Linked DNA regions of Neorhizobium galegae bv. orientalis str. HAMBI 540. The protein of the gene in region 1 interacts with the protein of each later gene in a pairwise test. Links are inferred from orthologs where the notes say so. Each region holds a gene or a part of one and is shown in the gene's direction. Other genes may lie near its edges.

What was found.
Region 2: the proteins of RG540_RS19875 (region 1) and def interact in binary tests that used the Escherichia coli proteins (3 or more experiments, as listed by UniProt). The link is inferred for Neorhizobium galegae bv. orientalis str. HAMBI 540 from one-to-one orthologs.

Annotation. Positions count from the first base shown.
Region 1 is NZ_HG938353.1:4,115,778-4,119,056, forward strand. What follows is about bases 4-2,963. They hold RG540_RS19875 (aspartate-semialdehyde dehydrogenase), read left to right. Parts: upstream 4-946; coding sequence 947-1,981; downstream 1,982-2,963. Other genes in these bases: RG540_RS19870 (MFS transporter), read right to left, coding at 4-446; RG540_RS19880 (lytic murein transglycosylase), read left to right, coding at 2,185-2,963. In the rest of the region: more of RG540_RS19870, read right to left, coding at 1-3; more of RG540_RS19880, read left to right, coding at 2,964-2,997; RG540_RS19885 (carbonic anhydrase), read right to left, coding at 3,035-3,279.
Region 2 is NZ_HG938353.1:50,061-53,252, forward strand. What follows is about bases 281-3,153. They hold def (peptide deformylase), read left to right. Parts: upstream 281-1,395; coding sequence 1,396-1,911; downstream 1,912-3,153. Other genes in these bases: RG540_RS00260 (DNA recombination protein RmuC), read right to left, coding at 281-1,284; fmt (methionyl-tRNA formyltransferase), read left to right, coding at 1,970-2,905; truA (tRNA pseudouridine(38-40) synthase TruA), read left to right, coding at 2,905-3,153. In the rest of the region: RG540_RS00255 (ribokinase), read right to left, coding at 1-28; more of RG540_RS00260, read right to left, coding at 79-280; more of truA, read left to right, coding at 3,154-3,192. UniProt on the Escherichia coli protein: Removes the formyl group from the N-terminal Met of newly synthesized proteins. Requires at least a dipeptide for an efficient rate of reaction. N-terminal L-methionine is a prerequisite for activity but the enzyme has broad specificity at other positions.

The DNA of each region.
Region 1 (3,279 bases):
GCCACGTAAGTCGCGGCACCGCCATACTCACCGCCGAGCGCGAGGCCCTGCAAGAGACGCAAGGCGATCAAGATGATCGGGGCGGCGATGCCGATCGTCGCGGCACCCGGCAAGACGCCAACCAGGAAGGTCGACATGCCCATGATCACGATCGTCATGAGGAAGGTGTATTTGCGGCCGACCAAGTCGCCCAACCGGCCGAACACAAGTGCGCCGAAGGGGCGGACCAGGAAGCCCGCAGCGAACGCGAGCAACGTGAAGATGTTACGCGTTGCTTCCGGATATTGGGTGAAAAAGGTCGCGCCGATATAGGTGGCGAGTGAACCATAGAGATAGAAATCGTACCATTCGAATACGGTGCCGAGCGAAGAAGCGAAGATGACTTTCTTCTCCTCCCGCGTCATCGGTCCGGCCTTCGCACCGACCCCCGTTGCGACATTTGCCATTATCGTCCTCCCTCAAGATAAAACTCGCATGCCGACTCCGGGCCCGTTCCTCCTGGGCTTGGGACCGGCGACGCATTGTCGCAGATTGACAGAATTCAAGGCTCAAGAAGAGGGATGCTTTGGGATTATGACTTTCGTCTAATATCGCGCCTGCCGTGCACCACGGATGCCGCGGCGCGGTATGAGGCGATGCAGCGCAGCATTCGGGTTAGCATCGCTTGACTCGTTCCAAAAATCTTCTAAACACCTTCGCGAACGGGAAGACACCCACATGCGCGCCTGCGAATTCGACATCGCTGCCTCCGCACTGCCGGCTATCCAAGCTGCGCAGCGGGTGTGTTTTTCCGCTTTCTTCAAAACCAAGGCCAAAACGACGACGAAAACCGTCTGACGTCTCTGGCCGCCGCTCTCTCCCCGGATGGCCGGGGACAAGGAATTCCGCGAATTCAACCGCGGCTTCCCCCTCACCGATCGAGGAGAGACAGAAAGAGAGCAAAAAAATGGGTTTCAAGATCGCAGTCGCCGGTGCAACCGGCAATGTCGGCAGGGAAATGCTGACGATCCTTTCCGAACGCGGTTTCCCGGTTGACGAGGTGGTGGCACTGGCGTCCTCCCGTAGCCAAGGCACGGAAGTTTCGTTCGGCGACCGGACGCTGAAGGTTTCCAACCTCGAAAACTACGATTTTTCCGATACCGACATCTGCCTGATGTCGGCCGGCGGCGAGATCTCCAAGAAGTGGTCGCCGAAGATCGGCGCACAGGGCTGCGTCGTCATCGATAACTCTTCCGCCTGGCGTTACGACCAGGACGTTCCGTTGATCGTCCCGGAAGTGAACCCGGATGCGATCTCCGGTTTTACCAAGCGCAACATCATCGCCAATCCGAACTGCTCGACCGCGCAGCTCGTCGTCGCCCTGAAGCCGCTGCACGACTTCGCCAAGATCAAGCGTGTCGTCGTCTCGACCTATCAGTCGGTTTCCGGCGCCGGCAAGGAAGGCATGGACGAACTCTTCACCCAGACCCGCGCCGTCTTCGTCGCGGATCCGGTCGAATCCAAGAAGTTCACCAAGCGCATCGCCTTCAACGTCATCCCGCATATCGATAGCTTCATGGAAGACGGATATACGAAGGAAGAATGGAAGGTTCTCGCCGAGACCAAGAAGATCCTCGATCCGAAGATCAGAGTGACCTGCACTGCCGTGCGCGTTCCGGTCTTCATCGGTCATTCGGAAGCGGTCAATATCGAATTCGAAAACGAGATTACCGCCGACCAGGCCCGCGACATTCTCCGCGAAGCACCGGGTTGCCTCGTCATCGACAAGCACGAGGATGGCGGCTACATCACGCCTTACGAATGCGCCGGTGAGGATGCCACCTACATTTCCCGTATCCGCGAGGATGCGACGGTGGAAAACGGCCTCAACATCTGGGTCGTTTCCGACAACCTGCGCAAGGGCGCAGCGCTCAACGCCATCCAGATCGCCGAGTTGCTTGTCAATCGCGGCCTGATCAAGCCGCGCAAGGTCGCTGCCTGAGAGATAATAAATTTATTAAGCATGTTCCGATAGAAACCCCGTCAGAAATGGCGGGGTTTTTCTTTCGAATCACCCATATCACGAACTATTCATGAACGGGTGAGTTGCGATTGTTTGCAACCGCCGCCATAAGGCCGAAACAAAACACATTATCCGGACGCTTCTGGCACAGCGATCCGGTTCTCGGGGACGGGTTTGACCGCATGAAGAAGATTTTGCTGGCAGGATTGATCGCAACCGGTTTTATGACCGCCACCCCGGCGCTTGCCGCGCTCCAATGCGGCAACGATTCATCCGGCTTCGCCCGCTGGGTCGAGGAATTCAAGCGGGTTGCGCCCTCGAACGGCGTCAATCCTTCGGTCGTCGAAAAGGCTTTTTCGAGCGTCTCCTACAATCGTCCGACCATCAGTGCCGACCGCGGCCAGAAAAGCTTCAAACTCTCGTTCGACGACTTCATGAAGAAGCGCGGCGGGGCTGCCATCATCTCCCGCGGCAAAGGCATGAAGTCCGGCAATGCCTCGCTGTTTGCGCAGATCGAGCGCCGCTTCGGCGTGCCGGCCGGCCCTATCATCGCTATCTGGGGCATGGAAACCGGCTTCGGCAGCTTTATGGGCGATCAGCATACGCTTTCCGCTGTCGCGACGCTCGCTTACGATTGCCGCCGCTCCGCCTATTTCACCGAGCAGCTCTATGCGGCGCTTGAGCTGGTCGGCCGAGGTGATCTGAGCGTCACCGCCCGTGGCGCTGCCCACGGCGAAATCGGCCAGACCCAGTTCCTGCCGCTGAACGTTGTCCGCTACGGAGCCGACGGCGACGGCGACGGCCATATCGACATGGTCCGTTCGCGTGCCGATGCGCTTGCCTCGACCGCCAACTTCCTCAAGGGACACGGCTGGAGAGCCGGTGCCGGTTACCAGCCGGGTCAGCCGAACTTCGTTGCTATCCAGGGCTGGAACGCCGCAACCGTCTATCAGCAGGCGATCGCCTATATGGGCGCGCAGATCGACGGCCAATAAGCCCGCCGGCCGTGAAGTTTCGCTTCACCTGAAAATTTCAGGCCGACGCTTGTTCGGCCTGGACGGGCAGTTCGGTAAGGTCGGGACGGACGAAGTCGCCCTTGCTGTCCATAATCCACAATTCGCCGCTCGAGATATCGAACCAGGCGCCGTGAACGCTGAGTTCGCCTTTCTCTCCGCGTTTCTTGACGAACGGGAACGTCTCCAGGTTGGCGATCGAATTGCGGATCGACACCCGTTCCAGCGCCGTCTGCCGCTCAGCCTGGGTCATGAACTCGTTGC
Region 2 (3,192 bases), 4.1 Mb from region 1 along the record:
TGTTGATGGAGCCGAGGACGGTGATCATGGGCAGGCCTGCTTGCGTAAATTAAAGTCGCGCGACACTGCCCGAGAGGATCACTCCTCGTCAACCACCCGCAGCTTGAGCAGGCCGGTACGGCTTTCGACCGCCTTGGCCTGGGGCCGATCGCGAGCCACCTCGGCTTCGTGGGGCGCCTCCAATTCGAGAGCCTCTATCTTGGCGCCGCGGCGGTTGAGCTTGTCGGTGGAGGTGAGGATCTGTTCGACATCCTTCTGCGCGGCAAAGAAATGCGCTTGAAGTTTGCGGGTGCGGTCGTCGAGGCGGGAAAGATCCTCGATCAGCAGCGCCACTTCGCCCTGGATGAGGTGTGCCTGCTCGCGCATCCGCTGGTCCTTCAGCACGGCCTGGATGACCTGGATGGACAGCATCAGCAGGGAAGGGGAGACAATGACGATGCGGGAACGTTGCGCCTTCTGCACAGCGCTTTCGAAATGTTCGTGGATCTCCGCGAAGATCGATTCCGACGGCACGAAAAGGAAAGCCATTTCCTGCGTTTCGCCCGGGATCAGGTATTTTTCCGAAACATCGCGGATATGCACTTCGAGATCGCGCTTGAAGGCCTGGGCGGCCGCCTTTCTGGCTTCGGGCGCTGCTGCCTCGCGAAAAGCGTTCCAGGCTTCGAGCGGAAATTTGGCATCGATCACCAGAGGTGGCGCGCCGTTCGGCATCCTGATCGTGCAGTCCGGCCTGGTGCCGTTCGAAAGCGTAGTCTGGAAACCGTAGGCGCCCATCGGCAATCCGTCGGCAATGATCGCTTCCATTCGGCCCTGACCGAACGCGCCTCGCGTCTGCTTGTTCGAGAGGATCGCCTGCAGGCCGACAACGTCCTTGGCGAGGGTCTGGATATTGTTCTGGGCGGCGTCGATCACCGCCAGCCGTTCCTGAAGCCGCTGCAGGTTCTCGTGCGTCGATTTGGTCTGTTCGGTAATCGTCGCGCCGATCCGGTGCGTCATGCCGTCGAGCCGCTGGCTGACCGACTGGTTGAGTTCCGATTGCCGCGTTGAAAGCGTCTCCGCCATTGCCGACAACCGTCCCTGCATCTCGCTCTGCGCTCTCAGAAGTTCAGAAAGCCGGGCTTCGCCTTCCATCGCTCGCAAGGCCGCATCTTCCTGCCGCCGAAACGATGCGCGCCGGACCAGGAACAGCCATAACAGTAGCAATGCCGCTCCACACATCACCGCCACGATGGCAGCGCGCGGATCGTCGAAGAAACGGGAAAGGCCAGCAACAAGATTATTCATGGCGGGAAACTAACAGAAATTTGCCGCTTGAAAAGATCAAAACGTGAACATCTCGCTTCCTCCTGCCGTAATTTCTATTCCTTCGGAAAAAAAGATGGGTTATGGGAAGCCATGACGATCAAGCCTCTGATTATTCTGCCTGACCCGATCCTGCGTCAGGTTTCCAAGCCGATAGAGCGTGTTGACGCCGAGCTTCTGAGGCTCGCCGACGACATGCTGGAGACGATGTATGACGCGCCGGGCATTGGCCTTGCTGCGATCCAGATCGGCGTGCCGCGCCGTCTGCTCGTCGTCGACATCGCACGTGAGGGTGAGGAAAAGCAGCCGCAGGTCTTTATCAATCCGGAGATCGTCAAATCCTCCGACGAAATCGCGGTGTATGAAGAGGGCTGTCTTTCCATTCCCGAATATTATGCCGAGGTGGAACGCCCGGCGACCGTCAGCGTCAAGCATCTCGGCCGCGACGGTAAGGAATATGTGGTGGAGGCCGACGGCCTGCTCGCCACCTGCCTGCAGCATGAGATCGATCACCTGAATGGCGTGCTTTTCATCGACCATATCTCCCGCCTGAAGCGCGAGATGGTGATCAAGAAATTCACCAAGGCTGCCAAGTCCAAGGCGGTCTGAACCGTCGCTCGGGCGATCCGAGTTAAGAAGGCGCGGTCTCTTGAGACGCGGAATGTCCATGTCTCTTCGCATCATCTTCATGGGAACGCCGGAATTTTCCGTGCCGACGTTGCAGAGCCTGAAACATGCGGGCCATGAGATCGTCGCCGTCTATACCCAGCCGCCGCGCCCGGGTGGCCGCCGCGGGCTCGATCTGGTGAAGTCGCCGGTCCATCAGGCCGCCGAACTGCTGGGCATTCCCGTTTTTACGCCGGCGAATTTCAAGGATACCGATGAGCGCGAGAAATTCCGCGCACTCAAGGCGGATGTTGCCGTCGTCGTCGCCTACGGTCTCCTTCTGCCGGAAGCGATCCTGACGGGCACACAGCTCGGTTGTTACAACGGCCACGCTTCGCTCCTGCCGCGCTGGCGCGGTGCCGCGCCGATCCAGCGGGCGATCATGGCGGGTGACAAGAAGACCGGCATGATGGTCATGCAGATGGAAAAGGGCCTCGATACCGGTCCCGTTGCACTGTCGAGGGAAGTGGAAATCAGCGAGAACATGACGGCGGGCGAGCTGCACGACAAGCTGATGCTGGTCGGAGCCCGTGCCATGGTCGAGGCGATGGGGAAACTCGCAGCCGACGACCTGCCGCTGACGCCGCAATCGCCGGAAGGCGCGCTTTATGCCGCCAAGATCGACAAGGGTGAGACGCGCATCGATTTTTCGAAGCCCGCAGATGACGTGCATAACCACATTCGCGGTCTGTCGCCGTTTCCGGGCGCATGGTTCGAGGCGGAGATCAACGGCCGGCCGGAGCGCGTAAAGGTTCTCGGCTCGGAAGTCGGCGAGGGGCAGGGCGAGCCCGGAACGGTTCTGGACGAAGCGTTGACCGTTGCCTGCGGCGCGGATGCGGTGAAGCTCCTCAAATTGCAGAAGGCCGGCGGCAAGCCGTTGGCCGCGGCGGAGTTCCTGCGCGGGACGCCGCTTGGGCCGGGCACGAGGCTCTCCTGATGCCCCGATTCCGCATGGCCGTCGAATATGACGGCACGCCCTATGTCGGCTGGCAGAAGCAGAAGAACGGCCACTCGGTACAGTCGGCGCTTGAAAATGCCATCCTGTCCCTGACCAAGGAGACCGTGGTGGTCAAGGGCGCCGGCCGCACCGATTCCGGCGTGCATGCGCGCGGACAGGTGGTGCATGTCGATCTCACGCGGTCGTGGCAGCCACACCGGCTGCGCGACGCGCTGAATGCCTATCTCGGCATGGCCAGGGAGAAAGTCGCCATCGTCAGCGTGCAG